3 regions of the Bradyrhizobium sp. A11 genome follow, and region 1 is predicted to be linked to each of the others. Evidence: predicted binding sites of a transcription regulator. Region 1 holds the regulator's gene; each other region holds the start of a gene.
What was found. The regulator LexA, encoded in region 1, represses DNA repair genes until DNA is damaged. The targets are predictions, from matches to a motif close to TGTTCNNNNTGTGTTCNG.
Positions count from the first base shown of each region.

Region 2: WI560_RS14865 (single-stranded DNA-binding protein) is a predicted target of LexA. The motif match lies at 3,273-3,290, and genes of this name have one in related genera.
Region 3: ruvC (crossover junction endodeoxyribonuclease RuvC) is a predicted target of LexA. The motif match lies at 4,029-4,046, and genes of this name have one in related genera.

Region 1 covers NZ_CP149509.1:3,116,825-3,123,030, reverse strand. The annotation lists gene WI560_RS14390 (alpha-hydroxy acid oxidase) at 1-360, shown strand, start outside; gene WI560_RS14385 (HAD family hydrolase) at 400-1,023, shown strand; gene WI560_RS14380 (hypothetical protein) at 1,188-1,394, shown strand; gene glp (gephyrin-like molybdotransferase Glp) at 1,603-2,814, shown strand; gene lexA (transcriptional repressor LexA) at 2,990-3,691, shown strand; gene WI560_RS14365 (hypothetical protein) at 3,849-3,995, shown strand; gene WI560_RS14360 (hypothetical protein) at 4,083-4,517, shown strand; gene WI560_RS14355 (ComEC/Rec2 family competence protein) at 4,525-6,206, opposite strand, start outside.
Region 2 covers NZ_CP149509.1:3,222,969-3,229,174, reverse strand. The annotation lists gene gyrA (DNA gyrase subunit A) at 1-2,264, opposite strand, end outside; gene WI560_RS14865 (single-stranded DNA-binding protein) at 2,622-3,119, opposite strand; gene WI560_RS14860 (outer membrane protein) at 3,564-4,343, shown strand; gene WI560_RS14855 (outer membrane protein) at 4,583-5,272, shown strand; gene uvrA (excinuclease ABC subunit UvrA) at 5,589-6,206, shown strand, end outside.
Region 3 covers NZ_CP149509.1:990,509-996,714, reverse strand. The annotation lists gene ybgC (tol-pal system-associated acyl-CoA thioesterase) at 1-362, opposite strand, end outside; gene WI560_RS04600 (metallophosphoesterase) at 478-1,398, opposite strand; gene ruvB (Holliday junction branch migration DNA helicase RuvB) at 1,528-2,562, opposite strand; gene ruvA (Holliday junction branch migration protein RuvA) at 2,711-3,328, opposite strand; gene ruvC (crossover junction endodeoxyribonuclease RuvC) at 3,471-3,998, opposite strand; gene WI560_RS04580 (YebC/PmpR family DNA-binding transcriptional regulator) at 4,242-4,988, opposite strand; gene WI560_RS04575 (methyl-accepting chemotaxis protein) at 5,210-6,206, shown strand, end outside.

The sequences.
Region 1 (6,206 bases):
CATGGCCGCGGTGCCATGCATGTGCTGCCCGAGATCGTCGAGGCCGTGAAGGGCCGCGCCAAGATCATGGTCGACGGCGGCATCTGTCGCGGCACCGACATCGTCAAGGCGATTGCGGCAGGCGCAGATCTCGTCGGCATCGGCCGGCTGCAATGCTGGGCGCTGGCGGCCTCAGGCGAAGCCGGCATCACGCGGATGCTGGAGCTGTTGGAGGACGAGGTGCTGCGCTGCCTCGGCCTGTTGGGTGCCACCTCGTTTGCCGAGATCGACAAATCCTGCCTGCATCCGGCGACCGCCACCAACGCGCCGAGCGTGTTCAGCGCGTTCCCGCTGTTCGACCACGAGCCTTATCGTTACTGACCTGCGGATTCCTGCCGACCCTGAGGTGAAAAGGACGCAATGACATCGCTCTCTCCCGGCAGCGCGGATGCGCTTCTGTTCGATCTCGGGCGCGTGGTGCTCGACATCGACTTCTCCAAGGCGATCGCCTGCTGGGCGGGGCACGCCGGCTGCCAGCCCGAAAGCATCGTCGCGCGCTATGTGCGCGACGAGGCCTACCGGCTGCACGAGGTCGGCAAGATCAGCGACGCGGACTATTTCGCCTCGTTACGCGCTTCACTGGGCATCGGCATCTCGGACGCCCAGTTCCTGGAGGGCTGGAACGCGATCTTCGCCGGCGAGATGCCTGAGATCGCCGAGCTGTTGCCGCGTGCGGCAAAGCAGATGCCGCTCTACGCCTTCTCCAACACCAATCGGCCGCATGTTGATTATTTCTCGAAGGAATATGCCGATCTGCTCGGCCATTTCCGCGAGTTGTACCTGTCATCCAGCATCGGCCTGCGCAAACCGGACGCAGACGCTTTCGACCATGTCGTCGCGGCGATCGGCGTGCCGGCCGAGCGCATCGTGTTCTTCGACGATCTCGAAGAGAACATCGAGGGCGCGCGGGCGCGCGGATTGACGGCGGTGCACGTGACATCGCCGCGCGACGTCGGGAACGCATTGAAGGCGTTGGGCATTTGATCCCGGCCCCTGATCAGAAGGAGCCCACTGCAAACCGCGTCCGGAACTAAACAAAATCTGTGGAACCCGCCCCCTTTGTGCATTTTTATACAGAGTTCCCGGAACGGAATACCACCCTTCGGACTCATGAGTCCGTTGGGACTTCTACATTGGGACTGATCGACGTGCTGGGCAAAACCTACCTCACCAAGCAAGCCTCTCTGTTGCTTGAGTTCGCCAGAACCACCTCGGATTCCGAGCTTTCCGCCAAGCTGATCAGCAAGGCTGCGGACCTGAAATCGCAGGCCGATCCGCTCCCCGACAAGGACCAAGGCCCCAAACCTCCCGACGTCGCATGGGACATCAGCCCGGACGATCCCACGGCACCTTGAACACATGAGCGGGGCGCGCTGGCCAGCTCAGTGTTGGCCAGGGTCATGCCGGCCGTTTCGCCTTTAGAATCACGTGTGCGAACTTGCACTTGCTCGATCTCGGAGAGCACGCAGGATAGATCATCCTGCGTGCTGCTTTGCCTCGCGTCTGCAGTCAGCTAGAACTCTCGCCGCCCCATTGAACGATGTGCGAGCAGGAGTTTCGCCCGTGGCCCTGATGCCGGTTTCCGACGCCCTTGCTGCGGTGCTGGCAGGTGCAGAGCCGCTGCCTGAACAGATGGTTTCGCTCGACGAGGCCTATCACCGCGTGCTCGCGCATGACGTCGCGGCGCGCCGCACGCAGCCGCCGCAGGCGATGTCGGCGATGGACGGCTACGCCGTGCGCGCGGCCGATGCGGCAACGGTCGATTCCCGGCTGACGGTGATCGGCGAGATCGCAGCCGGCCGTCCTTTCACGAGAGCGGTTGGCGCCGGCGAAGCCGTGCGGATCTTCACCGGCGGCGTCATCCCGGACGGAGCGGACGCGGTCGTGATCCAGGAGGACACTGTCGCGGACGGCAACAGCGTCACCATCAAGGAAGCCGCGATCGCCGGACGGCACGTCCGCCCGGCCGGCGTCGATTTCCGCGAGGGTGACGTGCTCCTGCGCAAGGGAACCCGCCTGACGGAGCGCGATCTCGCGCTTGCAGCGGCGATGAATCATCCCGACCTCGCGGTATGCAGCCGTCCCAAGGTTGCGATCCTCGCCACCGGCGACGAGCTGGTGAGGCCGGGCACCACGCCCGGGCACGGCCAGATCGTCTATTCCAACGGCTACGCCCTGCACGCGCTCGCCCGCAGCGAGGGCGCCGAGACCATCGACCTCGGTGTCGCCGCCGACACGCTGCAGGCCACCTCCGCCGGTATCCGCCGCGCCCGCGAGTGCGGTGCTGACATCCTGATCACGACCGGCGGCGCATCGGTCGGCGACCATGATCTGGTCCAGCAGGCGCTGCGGGGCGAAGGCATCTCGATGGCGTTCTGGAAGATCGCGATCCGGCCCGGCAAGCCGATGATGCACGGACGGCTCGGAGCGATGCGCGTGATCGGCCTGCCCGGCAATCCCGTGTCGTCCTACGTGTGCGCATTCCTGTTCATGGTGCCGTTGATTCGCGCCTTGTCGGGCCGTTCAGTGATTCATCATCGCCGCGAGCGCGCCGTGCTGGGCAAGGATCTCGGCGCCAACGACCAGCGCGAGGATTATCTGCGCGCGCGCCTGGAACTGCGCGACGATGGTGCGCAAGTCGCCGTTCCCGTCAGCCATCAGGATTCCTCTCTGCTTGCGAATCTTGCTGCGGCACAGGTACTTCTCGTGCGCGCACCGTTCGCGCCGAAGGCCGAGGCGGGCAGCCCTTGCGAGGTGCTGCGTCTCCCCGTCTGAGTGCACGGCCACACGCATTCCGCGAGATCGCCGCCGTTCACGGTAAATTAAGCAGTTGCGGAACATGTATCGAACATATAGTGTCCGTTCATGATTTGTTTCGAGCATGTAGCGACTTATCGCTGAACTCATCGTCTCGGAATCGAACGACATCAACCGGGGGACTTTGGTCGAGATGTTAACTCGCAAACAATACGAGCTTCTGAGGTTCATCAGCGAACGTTTGAAGGAAAGCGGTGTGCCGCCCTCCTTCGACGAGATGAAGGATGCGCTCGACCTGCGCTCGAAGTCGGGCATCCACCGCCTGATCACCGCGCTCGAGGAGCGTGGCTTCATCCGCCGCCTGCCCAACCGCGCACGCGCCATCGAAGTGATCAAGCTGCCCGAGCTCCAGGCTGCCGCCGGCGCCCGGCGCGGCTTCACGCCGAGCGTCATCGAGGGCAATCTCGGCAAGGTTCGCACGAGCTCCAGCCCCTCCATGGACGAGGGTGAGCGGCCGGTGGCGGTGCCCGTGATGGGCCGTATCGCGGCCGGCACGCCGATCGAGGCGTTGCAGACCCGCAGCCACACCATCAGCGTGCCGCCCGACATGCTCGGCTCGGGCGAGCACTACGCGCTCGAAGTGCGCGGCGATTCCATGGTGGAAGCCGGCATCCTCGACGGCGACATGGCGCTGATCCAGCGCAACGAGAGCGCCGATACCGGCGACATCGTGGTGGCGCTGATCGACGACGAGGAGGCCACGCTCAAGCGCTTCCGCCGCCGCGGCGCCTCGATCGCACTCGAGCCGGCCAATGCCGCTTATGAGGTGCGCATCCTGCCGCCGAACCGCGTGAAGATTCAGGGCAAGCTGATCGGGCTTTACCGGAAGTACTGATACCGAGCATCAAGCGCCGGGCGCGCTTCGGCAATCGCATTTGAATTTTGCAGAGGTCGTCATGCCCGGGCTTGTCCCGGGCATCCACGTTCATTGTGCTGCGTGGAAGGCGTGGATGGCCGGGACAAGCCCGGCCATGACGCTGTGGAGGCGGCTGGTGACCATCGCCACACGCGATAGCCCTGCGCGTGCCGGCAGCGCCGATACGCCGGCCAAATGCAAGGATGCGATGTTTGTTCCTATCGAATCCGGGAAAGATAATGTGATCGCGCGCTGCGGACGCGAGCCGCAGATTTGCCCATAACCAAGCAGAGCGTTGCAGGCTTCCACTCTGATTGAGGCCTGCGCCTCGACGAGACGCGGGTCGCTATCTTCGCATGAGGAGCACCCGATGTGTGACTACAGCCTGCATGCCGTCGCAACGCGTCCCGCCGAAGTCGGCGAGACGATCGTCACGACAACCTTCCGCGGCACCTCGACGCGCGGCTTCGCCTCCGAAGCCGATCTCTCCGTTGCGGTCTGCCTGCTGCCGGGGACGGAGCTCGCCTTCGCCGACAACGTCCGTTACGACAACCGCTGGATCTGGACGCGCACCGTCAACTCCCGCGTCGGCAAGTTCGGCAAGATCGATCCGCACATTCCCGATCGCCATCACGACGCGATCGAATTTCCTGACGGCAAATACGTGCTGGTGACTCAGCTGGTCGAAGGCCAGCGCGCAACCGTGCTGCAGCTGCCGGTGACGCAGCCGGTCGGCGAGCGCGAGCACAAGCCTGAGATCATCGCCGACAGTCGGCCGCCGGTCACGCGCCTGCCGATCGGCTGATCAAAGCTCAGTCCTCGGCCTGAAGATCGGCCTCCGACGGCGTTGCGTCGCGGACGCGCGGAGCCGCCTTCGGCATGAGGGCTCCTTCGAAATCGCCCTCGCCGGCGACTGCCGGCGACCAGGGGCGGTTTGCACCTCTCGCCTTGACCGCCTCAACCGCAAATCCGTCGCCATGCCGTGTCAACGCCAGCGCGCCCTGGCGAGCGAGCCGCTGCCGATCCACCACCATCGCCGCGCAATCGGGCGGCGCGGGCCGCGACGTCACCACCAGCGCGGCGCGGCTGCAATCGTCCGCCAGCGCTTCGATGCGCGAGGCCAGCGCGACCAGGCGTCCATCGGCGAGCGGCGTCACGCAGCCGGCCTCGTCGCACGACACTCCCTCGGCCAACGTGCTGCTGGCGGCATCGCGCGGATCGGCGTCGGCCGCCAGCCATTCCTTCAGCAGGAAACTGTCCTTGCCCGCCCTGATCAGGTGCAGACGCCCGTCCCCGCCCCGCACCGCGACGCTGGCGCCGTCCCCGGCAATCAGGACATCAGGCTGCCGTGCCGATAGGCCCCAGGCGATGGACGCCAGCAGCACCACGGCACCGCACCAGCGCAAGGGCGTGCGCAACAGACCCATCAGGATGATGCCGAGGCTCGCGGCGATCAGCGGCGCGATGCCGAACGCCGGGATGCGGCCGACCGCGCCCGGCAATGCCGCGACCCAGCGCGAGACCGCGACCATCCAGTCGATGCCCAGGCCCATCAGCCACCAGAACACGCCATCGAGCCCGAACGGCGCTGCGAGCAATCCCAACAGCCCCGCTGGCATCACCAGCACTGAGACCACCGGCATCGCCCCGAGATTAGCGAGCACGCCATAGGGCGTGACGCGATGGAAGTGGAAGGCGGCATAGGGCGTGGTCGCAAGCCCCGCGATCAGCGAGGCCAGGAACAACATCGCGATCTCGCGGCCGCCCCACAGCGCGACGCGTGCGGTCGCCGAATGATCGGGCGCGGCCAGCAGGTTCGGCATGCCGATCTGCACCAGCGCCACCAGACCGAGCGTTGCCGCAAACGACATCTGGAAGCTCGGATGCACCAGTGCCTCCGGCGCGACCGCGAGCACGATCAGCGCCGCCACCGCCAGCGTGCGGAAGGTGATGGCGCGGCGGTCGACCATCACCGCGATCAGCACCACCGCCGTCATGAAGAACGATCGCTGCGTTGCGACCTCGGCACCCGAGAGCAGCAGATAGAACGCGGCGGCCACCAAAGCTGCGGCCGCCGACCATTTCTTGATGGCGAACCCGACGGTGAGGCCCGGGATCAACGCCAGCAGCGCGCGCACCGCGAAGAAAACGACGCCCGCGACCACCGCCATGTGATAGCCGGAGATGGAGAGAACGTGCCCGAGCCCCGAGATGAACATCGCGTCGTTGACGGGCGCGGAGATCGCATCGCGCCGCCCGGTGAGCAGCGCGGTCGCGATCGCGCGGTTGTCGCCCTCGAGCGTCGCGCGGATGCGCGCGTCGATCGCATCGCGCAGGCCTTGCATGAAGGCGGCGTAGCGCAGCCGCAGGCCGCCGGCGTCCGGCGGGGTCGAAGCCGTGATCGCGCCCATCACGAAGCCGGAGGCGCCGATGCCCTGAAAGAACATATCCCGCGAGAAGTCGTAGCTACCCGGGCGCACCGGCGAGAGCGGCG
Region 2 (6,206 bases), 110 kb from region 1:
GCCGAGCGCTCGTCCGAGGTGGCGTCGACGTGGCGCAGGATCGCCAGCGAGATCACCTTGTCGGAACCGGCGAGCGCGATGCCGCGCACGCCCATCGAGGTGCGCCCGGTGAACACGCGCACGTCGGTGACGGGGAAGCGGATGCACTGGCCGCCGGCGGCGGTCAGCAGCACGTCGTCGCGCTCGGTGCAGATCTGCACGTCGACGATCGCCTCGTCGTCGTCGAGCTTCATCGCGATGATGCCGGAGCGGCGGACGTCGACGAAATCCGACAGCTTGTTGCGCCGGACGTTGCCGCCCGTCGTGGCGAACATCACGTCGAGGTTGCCCCAGGTCGATTCATCCTCCGGCAGCGGCATGATGGTGGTGATGCGCTCACCCTGCTCCAGCGGCAGGATGTTGATCAGCGCCTTGCCGCGCCCGTTCGGCGCGGCCACCGGCAGACGCCAGACCTTCTCCTTGTAGACCTGGCCGCGCGAGGAGAAGAACAGCACCGGCGTGTGCGTGGAAGCCACGAACAGCCGGCTGACGAAATCCTCGTCGCGGGTCTGCATGCCGGAGCGGCCCTTGCCGCCGCGGCGCTGGGCGCGGTAGGCCGACAGCGGCACGCGCTTGACGTAGCCGGCATGCGAGACGGTGACGACCATGTCCTCGCGCTGGATCAGGTCCTCGTCCTCGACCTCGCCCTCCTGCTCGATGATGACGGTGCGGCGCGGTGTGGCGAACTCGGCCTTCACTTCGGCGAGCTCGGTCTTGATGATGCCGAGCACGCGTTCGCGCGAGCGCAGGATGTCGAGATAATCGGCGATCTCGCCGGCGAGCTTGTCGAGCTCGTCGCGGATTTCGTCGCGGCCGAGGGCGGTCAGGCGCTGAAGCCGCAGGTCGAGAATGGCCCTCGCCTGTTCCATCGACAGCCGGATCGTGCCGTCCGCGCTGATGCGATGGCGCGGATCGTCGATCAGCGTCAGCATGTCCTCGACGTCCCGGGCCGGCCAGTCGCGCGACATCAGGGTGTCGCGGGCGGTGGTCGGGTCGGCCGAGCTTCGGATCACGCGGATCATCTCGTCGATATTGGCGACGGCGATCGCGAGACCAACGAGGATATGCGCGCGATCGCGCGCCTTGGCCAGCAGGTACTTGGTGCGCCGCGTGACGACCCGCTCGCGGAAGTCGACGAAAATCGTCAGCAGGTCCTTCAGATGCATGATCCGCGGACGGCCGCTGTCGAGCGCCACCATGTTGACGCCGAAGCTGGTCTGCAGCGGCGTGAACCTGTAGAGCTGGTTCAGCACCACATCCGGCACGGCGTCACGCTTCAGCTCGATGACGACGCGGTAGCCTTCGCGGTCCGATTCATCGCGCAGGTCGCCGATGCCCTCGATCTTCTTTTCCTTGACCAGCTCGGCGATGCGCTCGACCATCGTCGCCTTGTTCACCTGGTAGGGAATCTCGGTGATGATGATCGCCTCGCGCTCCTTGCGGATGGTCTCGATCGCGACCTTGCCGCGCATCACGATCGAGCCGCGGCCGAGGTGATAGGCGGAGCGGATGCCCTGCCGTCCGAGAATGACGCCGCCAGTCGGGAAATCCGGTCCCGGCACGATGTTGATGAGCTCGTCGATGGTGAGCGCGGGATTGTCGATCAGCGCGACGCAGGCGTCGATGACCTCGCCGAGATTGTGCGGCGGGATGTTGGTGGCCATGCCGACCGCGATGCCGCCCGCGCCGTTGACGAGAAGGTTCGGGAACTTGGCCGGCAAGACCGACGGTTCGGTCTCGTTGTTGTCGTAGTTCGGCTGGAAGTCGACGGTGTCCTTGTCGATGTCGGTCAACAGGGCCAGCGCCGCCTTCGTCAGGCGCGCTTCGGTGTAACGATAGGCGGCCGCGGGATCGCCGTCGACCGAGCCGAAATTGCCCTGGCCGTCGATCAGCGGCACGCGCATCGAGAAGTCCTGCGCCATGCGGACCATGGCGTCGTAGATCGACTGGTCGCCGTGCGGGTGGTACTTACCGATGACGTCGCCGACCACGCGGGCGGATTTGACGTACTTCTTGTCGGGTGTGTGCCCCTGCTCGTTCATCGAGTACAGGATGCGGCGGTGCACCGGCTTCAGACCGTCGCGGGCATCAGGCAGCGCCCGCGCCACGATCACGCTCATGGCGTAGTCGAGGTAGGACTTCTTCATCTCCTCGAAGATGGAGACGGGGCGAATGTCCGAGGGTTGCGCCGGCTGGTCGCCGGGCTTGTTGTCGTCGTCAGCCAAGGGGGAATCCGGTGAGTTTTTGTCTGGGAATCATATAGCGCATCGTGCCCCTGATAACCACCCTTGGCGGCGGCACGGAAGCGCTTTTTCCGCTTATTTTTCCAATGACTTACGGCGTTGCACGGCACGCCTGGAAGCAACCTGGAACGGGTCGTCCAAAATCGCCCCTGCTAACATGAAATCCCCGCGCGGCGAGCGCCCATCAGTTCGCTTTTGCCGAGCGCGGGCCGAGTTCAGCCCGAACATGAAGCGGGCCCGGATTTCCCGAGCCCTTTCTGTCAATTGGCAGGGTTTGCTGACACGAGATGGAAGGCGCCGCTGAGCCCGGCGAAACGCTCCCTCTCGTCCGATCCGTTCTCAGAACGGGATATCGTCGTCCATGTCGCTGTTGCGGCTGCCGCCACCTGCGGCAACCGGACGGCGCGGCGCGCTGCTGACGGGGCCGGAAGAGCCGAAATCGCCGCCCGGCTCGTCACCGAAGCTGCCGCCTCCGCCGCCGCCACCGCGGCCGTCGAGCATCGTCAGGGTGGAGTTGAAGCCCTGCAGCACAACTTCGGTGGAGTATTTCTCGACGCCGCTCTGATCGGTCCATTTGCGGGTCTGGAGCGCCCCCTCGATGTAAACCTTCGCGCCCTTCTTCAGATATTGCTCGGCGACCTTGCAGAGGCCTTCGTTGAAGATCACGACGCGATGCCACTCGGTCTTTTCCTTGCGCTCGCCGGTGTTCTTGTCGCGCCAGGTTTCCGACGTCGCGATGCTCAAATTCGCAATAGGCCGCCCGTCCTGGGTGCGGCGGATTTCAGGATCCTTGCCGAGATTTCCAACCAGAATGACCTTGTTGACGCTTCCCGCCATCGCCGCTCTCCACTCCGAATGCCACTGATTTCAAAGGCCGAGCGCGCTGCCCGCGTTCCTCTGCGCCCTGTTGAGGCGACCCTATACGCTCGCGGGCACCGCTCAGCCCATCACCCCCTGGGTTATCCCCACATATAGCATCGACCTTCGCAATGTTCCAGATTTGTTCTTCCTGACGGCGCGCCGATACTAGGCGTGGCATCCAGCGCGCCGACGCCTGGGAATGTTCCATTTACGGGAACCCAGCGAGGTTCCCGGAATGAGGAAAAGCACTTAACATTGAGCAAGTTGGAGGTCTTTCGGGCACCGGCAAGTGTGGCATTTGAGAGACGGACGCGGCGCCGTCTTGGGTCTACGATCGCCCTGTAATTGAATCATAAGGGCGTCGCGCCTGATCCGCCGCTTCGGGGACTGCGAAAAGCGGCGAACACTGGGGAGACTGCAATGAACAAGATTCTGATTGGTGCAATCGGTGCAGTAACATTGAGCCTCTCGGCTCCCGCAAGCGCGGCGGATCTCGCCGCGCGCCCCTACACCAAGGCTCCGGCGCCGATGGTCGCCGCCATCTACGACTGGAGCGGCTTCTACGTCGGCATCAACGGCGGCGGCGGCAGCAGCCGCAAGTGCTGGGATTTCGTCACCCCGGGGACCGGCGTCCTGGTTGGCGAGGGCTGTCACAGCGCGACTGGCGGCACGGTCGGCGGTCAGGTCGGTTATCGCTGGCAGTCGACCAATTGGGTGTTCGGCCTCGAAGGCCAGGGCAACTGGGCCGACTTCTCCGGCGACAGCATCAGCACGGTGCTCGTGGGCACGGGCCTGCGCAATCGCTCGAAGATCGACGCCTTCGGTCTGATCACCGGCCAGGTCGGCTACGCCTGGAATAACGTGCTGCTCTACGTGAAAGGCGGCGGCGCCGTCGTCAGCGACCGCTACCGCAGCTACGATCTCGTCACGGGTCTTGAGTTTGACCGGGCCAACGAGACCCGTTGGGGCGCCGTTGTGGGCGCAGGAATCGAGTTTGGATTTGCGCCGAACTGGACGGTGGGCTTCGAGTACGACCACATCTTCCTCGGCAACCGCACGATGACTTTTACCGGTTCGGGCAACCTGCTGGCGGCCCCGCTTGGCGCCGTTACACGCTCCGATCGTATCAGCCAGGACGTCGATATCGGCCTGATCCGGGTGAACTACCGCTGGGGCGGGCCGCTGATCGCCAAATACTGATATCTCTCTGATATCGATCGATGATTGAAGGCCGGCCTTGCGCCGGCCTTTGTCATTCGGGAGCTCGGATACGCAGGCGTAATGAGTCAGTAACCATCACCTTTTCAACCACTGTGGCTTTACGGAGACACAACTTGCGGCTTCAGTGGTGTAAGCACTGCCTCAGTTGGGCCGTTGAGTCCGCTGCCCTTCCGTCAAGGAAGGCAACAATAGAAACTGGGACTGGGATTAAGTTGAAAATGAAGAAAGTTCTGTTGGCTTCGGCCTGTTTGTTCGCTCTGGCGGCCCCCGCTTCGGCTGCTGATCTCGCGGCTCGCCCCTACACCAAGGCGCCGGTCGCTCCGCTGGCTTCGGTCTACAACTGGACCGGCTTCTATCTCGGTATCGTCGGTGGCGGCGCCTGGGAAGCCTCTTCGGGCGACCCCAAGATGCAGGGCGGCTTCGTCGGCGGCACCGCCGGCTACAACTGGCAGACCGGCAACGTCGTGTTCGGCCTTGAGACCGATGCCGCCTGGGCCGACGTCAGCGCCTCGGCCGCTGGCACGGTTGCTGTCGCCGGCGTGGGCATCCCCGCCTCGCTGACCTCGAGGATCGACGCCATGGGCACCGTGCGCGGTCGTATCGGCTGGGCCATCAACAACGTGCTGCTCTACGGCACCGGTGGTTACGCCTGGATCGACAACAAGCTCACCGCCACCCTGGGCGCGCTCTCGGCCTCCGATAGCAAGTTCCACTCGGGCTGGACCGTCGGCGCGGGCGTCGAGGCGTTCTTCGCACCGCAATGGTCGGTCAAGGGCGAGTATCTCTATCGCAGCCTCGGCGGCGAGACCTACTTCTCGGGCGCCATTCCCACCGGCACGCTCAACCTCCACACCGTGCAGGTCGGCGTGAACTATCACTTCGGTGGCCCGGTCGTCGCCAAGTACTAAGCTTCAAGTACTGAGCTTCAAGTACTAAGCTCAGCTGCAACGCTACTCGCGTTACGAAAGGCCGGCCTCGCGCCGGCCTTTTTGTTTTGGAGATATGTTGTTTTGGCGGATGCGCGCCGGTTTAGTGCAGCGCCTGCTGCCAGATGCCGCCAGCGCGCCAACATTCAGTTGACGATTCGCAACTCCCTCTGGAAATCCGTCTCCGTTCTTCCTACGTTCGCTGACAACCCCATCGGCGCCGATCCCGGTTCCGGACGAAGCGCGCCTTTTTATCGGCGCGGTCGCGCACCCATGGGATTCCCTAGGGGCAACTCGGATGGATGAAGTGATCAAGGCGAAGCGCCAACAACAGAACGCGGGCTCGAGCCTGCGCGCAATTACGATCCGCGGCGCGCGCGAGCACAACCTCAAGAACATCGACGTCGAGATTCCCCGCGACAAGCTGGTGGTGTTCACCGGCCTCTCCGGCTCCGGCAAATCCTCGCTCGCCTTCGACACCATCTACGCCGAGGGCCAGCGCCGCTACGTCGAATCGCTGTCGGCCTATGCCCGCCAGTTCCTGGAGATGATGCAGAAGCCCGACGTCGACCAGATCGACGGCCTGTCGCCGGCGATCTCGATCGAGCAGAAGACGACGTCGAAGAACCCGCGCTCGACCGTCGGCACCGTCACCGAGATCTACGATTATATGCGCCTGCTCTGGGCGCGCGTCGGCGTGCCCTACTCGCCGGCCACGGGCCTGCCGATCGAGAGCCAGACCGTCTCGCAGATGGTCGACCGCGTGCTGGCGCTGCCCGAGGGCACGCGGCTCTATCTGCTTGCACCCGTCGTGCGCGGCCGCAAGGGCGAGTACCGCAAGGAGCTCGCCGAATGGCTCAAGAAGGGCTTTCAGCGCGTCAAGATCGACGGCACCTTCTATGAGCTCAGCGAGGCG
Region 3 (6,206 bases), 2.1 Mb from region 1:
GGGATCGGCTGGGCGCGACCGCCGCTGATGAAGGCGACGCGGACCTCGGCCTTCACCAGCACATCGTCACCGCGCCGCACCTCCTGCGCCAGCATGATCGAGGCGCCCTTCACCGCGACAGGCCAGGTCACGACGTCGAGCACGTCGTCCATCCGCGCGGGCTTGAGAAAGTCCAGATGCATCGAGCGCACCACGAAGGCGTAGCCTGTGCCTTCCGTCTCGGCCTTATCGAACAGCGCCTGCTGCTCGGCGCCCATCAAACGCAGATGATTGGTGCGTCCACGCTCCATGTAGCGCAGATAATTGGCGTGATAGACGATGCCGGAAAAATCCGTGTCCTCGTAATAGACGCGGACCTGCATGTGATGGCGGCCGTCGCGGATCTCGCCGTCGAGATGAGCTTTCACGTCGCGAGCCTCTTCGCTTGTCGCTAACCGGCCCGTTTTTGCGCAAAAACAGCCGGCGGCGCAAGCGGAGCTAGGACACAATCGGCCCTGTCCTTCCCAGCGTCACCTCGACGATCTCAGGCGGCACGCCGACGCGGACCGGCATGATGCTGCAACCGAGGCCGCCTGAAACGATGAGATCGCATTTCAGCCTGATGTGGCCATAGGCGAGCCGGATGCCCTGCTGCTTTGCGACGGCGGGCGACCAGCCGAGCAGGCGAACCTGGCCGCCATGGGTATGGCCGGACAGTTGCAGCGCGACGCGCGCGGGAACGCGCGGCGCGATGTTGGGCTCGTGCGCGAGCAGGATGATGGGCGCATCGTCGGTGACCTTGGCGAGCGTGGCGTTGAGATCGTCGGCGCCGAAGTGCGTCATGCTGCGCAAGCGCCGCGCCGGCAGGAAGGCCAGCTGATCGCCCAAGCCGGCGAGCCAGAATGGGCGGCCGTCCTTGGTGAGGCGCACCGCGTCGTTCTCGTAGACAGCAATGCCGGCGGCCTCGAGCGCACGATGCGCCGTCGTCGGCCCGCGCCCCGTGCGCTGCACGGTCCTGTCGTCCCAATAATCGTGATTGCCCATGACGGCATGGACGCCGAGCGGCGCCTTGAGGCCGGCGAGCACCCTCGCCCATTCCCTCGACGGAATGATGCGCGTGACATGGTGCAGACCGGCGACATAGTCGCCGAGCAGCACGACGATATCAGGCTTCAGCGCATTGGTGCGCTCGACGATGCCCTCGATCCGCTCCAGCGACATCCAGGGATCGCAGGCATGGATGTCGGCGATGGCGGCGATCTTCAGCGAAAGATCCGCCGGCCATTGCCGCGGCCTCGGATGATAGCGGGTGACGCGGAGCCGCAGCACCGGCTCGACGCCGACGCCATAGGCCGCGGTGGAGACGCCGAGGGCGGACAGGGCGCCGATGGAACGGATGAAATGACGTCGCGTGATCATGAAAGCCCGATCGGGATGCGCTCTCTTGATGCGGTCCGATTGGAGCGGAATTGGGGTGTTCTCGTGCAGATCGCCTGCACAAGATGACCAGAAATTCATGACCGAAGGAGCGCGCCGCGTTTGCGCAGATCAGTCGTCGCTCTCGTCCGTCCCGAACAGACCGAACTGCGCCGCCGCATCGCGCGAGGGCTCGGCGATGCCGAGATGGCGGAAGGCATGCGAGGTGAGCAAGCGGCCACGCGGGGTGCGCTGGAGATAGCCGCACTGGATGAGATAGGGCTCGATGATGTCCTCGATCGCGTCGCGCGGCTCGGACAGTGCCGCGGCCATGGTCTCGACGCCGACCGGGCCGCCGCCATAGTTGAGCGCGATGGTCGTGAGATAGCGGCGGTCCATTGCATCGAGACCTGCGGCATCGACCTCGAGCGCGCTCAGGGCGTGGTCCGCAATCTTGCGGTCGATCTTGTCTGCATCCGCCGCCGAGGCGAAATCGCGGACGCGCCGCAGCAGGCGGCCGGCGATGCGCGGCGTGCCGCGGGCGCGGCGCGCGATCTCGTTGGCGCCGTCAGCGCTCATGCCGACATTGAGCACGCGCGCGCCGCGGCTGACGATGCTCTCCAATTCCTCGATCGTGTAGAAGTTGAGCCGGACCGGAATGCCGAAGCGATCGCGCAGCGGATTGGTGAGCAGGCCGGCGCGCGTGGTGGCGCCGACGAGCGTGAATTTCGACAGCTCGATCTTCACCGAGCGCGCCGCCGGTCCCTCGCCGATGATGAGATCGAGCTGAAAGTCCTCCATCGCGGGATAAAGCACCTCTTCCACCGCCGGGCTGAGGCGATGGATCTCGTCGATGAAGAGCACGTCGCGCTCTTCGAGATTGGTGAGGAGGGCGGCGAGATCGCCGGCCTTGGCGATGACCGGCCCCGAGGTGGCGCGAAAGCCGACGCCGAGCTCCTTGGCGACGATCTGCGCTAGCGTGGTCTTGCCGAGCCCAGGCGGGCCGACGAACAGCACGTGATCCAGCGCCTCGCCGCGCTTGCGCGCCGCCTCGATGAAGATCGAGAGGTTCTTGCGCGCCTGCTGCTGGCCGACGAAATCAGACAGCGATTGCGGACGCAGCGCGGTGTCACCGACATCGTCGCTGCGGCGCTCGGGCGAGACCATGCGGCTGGCCTTGGGGTCGCTCACTTCGCAAACTCCTCGTAGGGTGGGCAGAACGAAGCGTGCCCGCGTCTTTCGAGCGATCGGACGTCTGGGGGGCACGGCGCGAAGGGCGCCTTTGCCCGCCCTACGGGACTGACCATTGCCGCACTCACTTCGCCAGCTCCTTCAGGCCGAGGCGGATGAGTTGCGCCGTCTCGGCACCTTCACCCGCGCTGCGCGAGGCCGATGCGATCGCCGCCGCCGCTTGCGGCTGGCCGTAGCCGAGATTGACCAGTGCGGAGATCGCATCCGCCACGGGCCGCGGCGCGCGCTGGTCGTCGACGGCACCGGCGAGATGTACCACGGCCGGATCGACATTGGCGAAGGCCGGCGCCTTGTCCTTCAACTCGGTGACGATGCGCTCGGCGACCTTGGGGCCGACGCCGGGCGTGCGCGCCACCGCAGCCTTGTCGCGCAGCGCAATCGCATTGGCGAGATCGGCCGGCGACAGCGTGCCGAGCACGGCCAGTGCGACCTTGGCGCCGACGCCCTGCACGGTCTGGAGCAGGCGAAACCACTCGCGCTCCTGGTCGGTGCGGAAACCGAACAGTTTGATCTGGTCCTCGCGGACATAGGTCTCGATCGACAGCACGGCGGCCTCGCCCGGCGAGGGCAGATGCTGCAGCGTGCGCGAGGAGCAGTGCACCTGGTAGCCGACGCCGCCGACGTCGAGGATGACGAAATCCTCGCCGTAGGAATCGATCAGGCCCTTGAGCTTGCCGATCATGTGGATTGCTCGAATGCGGCAGGTACTTCTCTCTCGTCATGGCCGGGCTCGTCCCGGCCATCCACGGCCTTGGCCTCAGCGAGAAAGATCGTGGATGCCCGGGACAAGCCCGGGCATGACGGCGGCGATATATAGCGAGCGATCATATCCCGACGACCTTCAGCCGCAGCGCCGCGCTCTGGCGGTGATGGGCGTGGGTGATGGCGATGGCGAGCGCGTCGGCGGCGTCGGCTGAGGGCGGCGCGGCCTTCGGCAACAGGATCTTCAGCATCATCGCGATCTGGGCCTTCTCGGCATGACCGGCGCCGACCACGGTCTTCTTGACCTGGTTCGGCGCATATTCGGCGACCGGGATGCCGAACATTGCGGGCGCCAGCATGGCGACGCCGCGGGCCTGGCCGAGCTTCAGCGTGGCAACGCCGTCCTTGTTGACGAAGGTCTGCTCGACCGCGGCTTCCACCGGCTTATGGTTCGAGAGCACGGAAGCGAGGCCTTCATGGATCGCGAGCAGCCGGTTCGACAAGGGCAGATCGCTCGCCGGTTCCACCGAGCCGCAGGCGACGTAAATCAGGCGATTGCCCTCGGCCTCGATCACGCCCCAGCCGGTGCGGCGCAGGCCGGGGTCGATGCCGATGATGCGGACGGGGCCACGAATCGGGAGCGCAGTCATGGGCCAGTGATAGCGGCTGGCCGCCGGAAGCGAAACAGAAACAGAACAGAAGTAACAGGGGAGTGGGTGCTGTTCTTCGCCTCTCCCCGCTTGCGGGGAGAGGCCGGAATGCGCGCGAAGCGCGGATTCCGGGTGAGGGGGACTCTCCGCGAGTCCGTCTGTCACCGTCGACGCGGAAGCAGCCCCTCACCCCAACCCTCTCCCCGCAAGAGCGGGGCGAGGGAGCGCACCGTTCGTGCTACCCTACCCGCCCATCTTCGCCATCAGCGCGTCCGACACCTCGAAATTGGCGTAGACGTTCTGAACGTCGTCGTGCTCGTTGAGCAGATCCATCAGCTTGAGCAGCTTCTCGCCGGTCTCGTCGTCGACCGCGACAGTGTTCTGCGGCTTCCAGATCAACGCGGCCTTGCGCGGCTCGCCGAACTTGGCTTCCAGCGCCTTGGCGACGTCGCGATAGCCTTCGGTCGAGGCGTAGATCTCATGACCGCCCTCACCCGAGACGACGTCGTCGGCGCCGGCCTCGATCGCAGCATCCAGCACCGCGTCGTCGGAGGCGACGCTGCGGTCGTATTCGATGATTCCGGTGCGATCGAACATGAAGGAGACCGAGCCGGTTTCGCCGAGATTGCCGCCGGATTTGGTGAAGAAGGAGCGGATGTCGGAGGCGGCGCGGTTGCGGTTGTCGGTGAGCGCCTCGACGATGACGGCGACGCCGCCGGGGCCGTAACCCTCGTAGCGGATCTCGTCATAATTCTCGCCGTCGCTGCCGAGGGCCTTCTTGATGGCGCGCTCGATATTGTCCTTCGGCATGTTCTCCTGGCGCGCCGCGATCACGGCGGCGCGCAGACGGGGGTTCATGGCGGGGTCAGGCGTGCCGAGCTTGGCGGCGACCGTGATTTCCCGCGCCAGCTTGCCGAACAGCTTCGACTTCTGGGCATCCTGCCGCCCCTTGCGGTGCATGATGTTCTTGAATTGGGAATGTCCGGCCATGCGTGGTCTCTTGGGAAATCGTCAGCCAAAGGTGGAGCGTGGGAAGCGCGGCCTTATAGGCCGCCAACCCGCCGGAATCAAAGGGATCTCCTACTCCTAAGGTAGCACCCTAAAGGTAGCCCTGGGTACGCCCGGGTGCCTAGAGATCGGGCATTGTTAACCCTGATTTCATTCCGGACTGCGAAAATAGCGTCCGACCATTCCCCGACAAGAGAGAGCCGATGGCGTTCGGACTATTTCGGAAGCGTCTACCGGACCAGGCTGCGCCTGCGGCCGCCCCGGCGCCGCCGCCGCAGCCGGCGGCCCATTCCGAGCCCGCTGCCGCGGCCGAGACTGATTCGGCACGGGAAATCCTGGAGCTGCTGGAACTCGAGCTCGGCGCCATGATCCGGCAGCTGGAACGCGCCGCCAATTCGGTGGCCGGCGGCGCCGAGGCGACCGCGGCGACGCTTGCCGCCATCCGCGACCGCACCGATGCCCTGACCGGCCGGACCAACGCCGCGCAATCGACCGCATCCACCTTTGCCCATGCCGCCGACAAGTTCACCCAGTCTGCGCTCGGAATCGGGGCGCAGGTTCGCGAGGCCGGCAAGCTCGCCGACGCGGCCAGTGCCGCGGCGCAGGAAGCCCGCGCCAATGTCGACCGCTTGCGGGAATCCTCCGCCGCCATCGGCAACGTCGTCAATCTGATCGCGCAGATCGCGCGCCAGACCACGCTGCTCGCACTCAATTCGACGATCGAGGCCGCACGCGCGGGCGCAGCGGGAAAGGGCTTTGCGGTCGTCGCAACCGAGGTCAAGGCGCTCGCGGTGCAGACGCAAGGCGCGACCGAAGAGATCACGAAGAAGATCGACGCGCTGCAGCGCGACGCCGCCGGCTCTGCGGATGCCGTGCACCGCATTTCGCAGGCGATCGAGGCGATCCGCCCGGTGTTCGAGACCGTCAACGGGGCGGTCGCCGAACAGAACGCGACCACCAGCGAAGTCTCCGGCAATGCCGCGAGCGCCTCGGAGTTCATCGTCTCAGTCGGCGAGAGCGCGGCCGAGATCGACGCCGCGACCAAGGCGGCCGAAAGCCACGGCGAGAACGTCGCCAGCGCCGGCAAAGCCGTCACCACCTTCGCACAGAAGCTGAAGTCGCGTTGCGCCGTGCTGCTGCGCCAGAGCGAGCACGACGATCGCCGCAAGACCGAACGGCTGCCCTGCCATCTCAACTTCG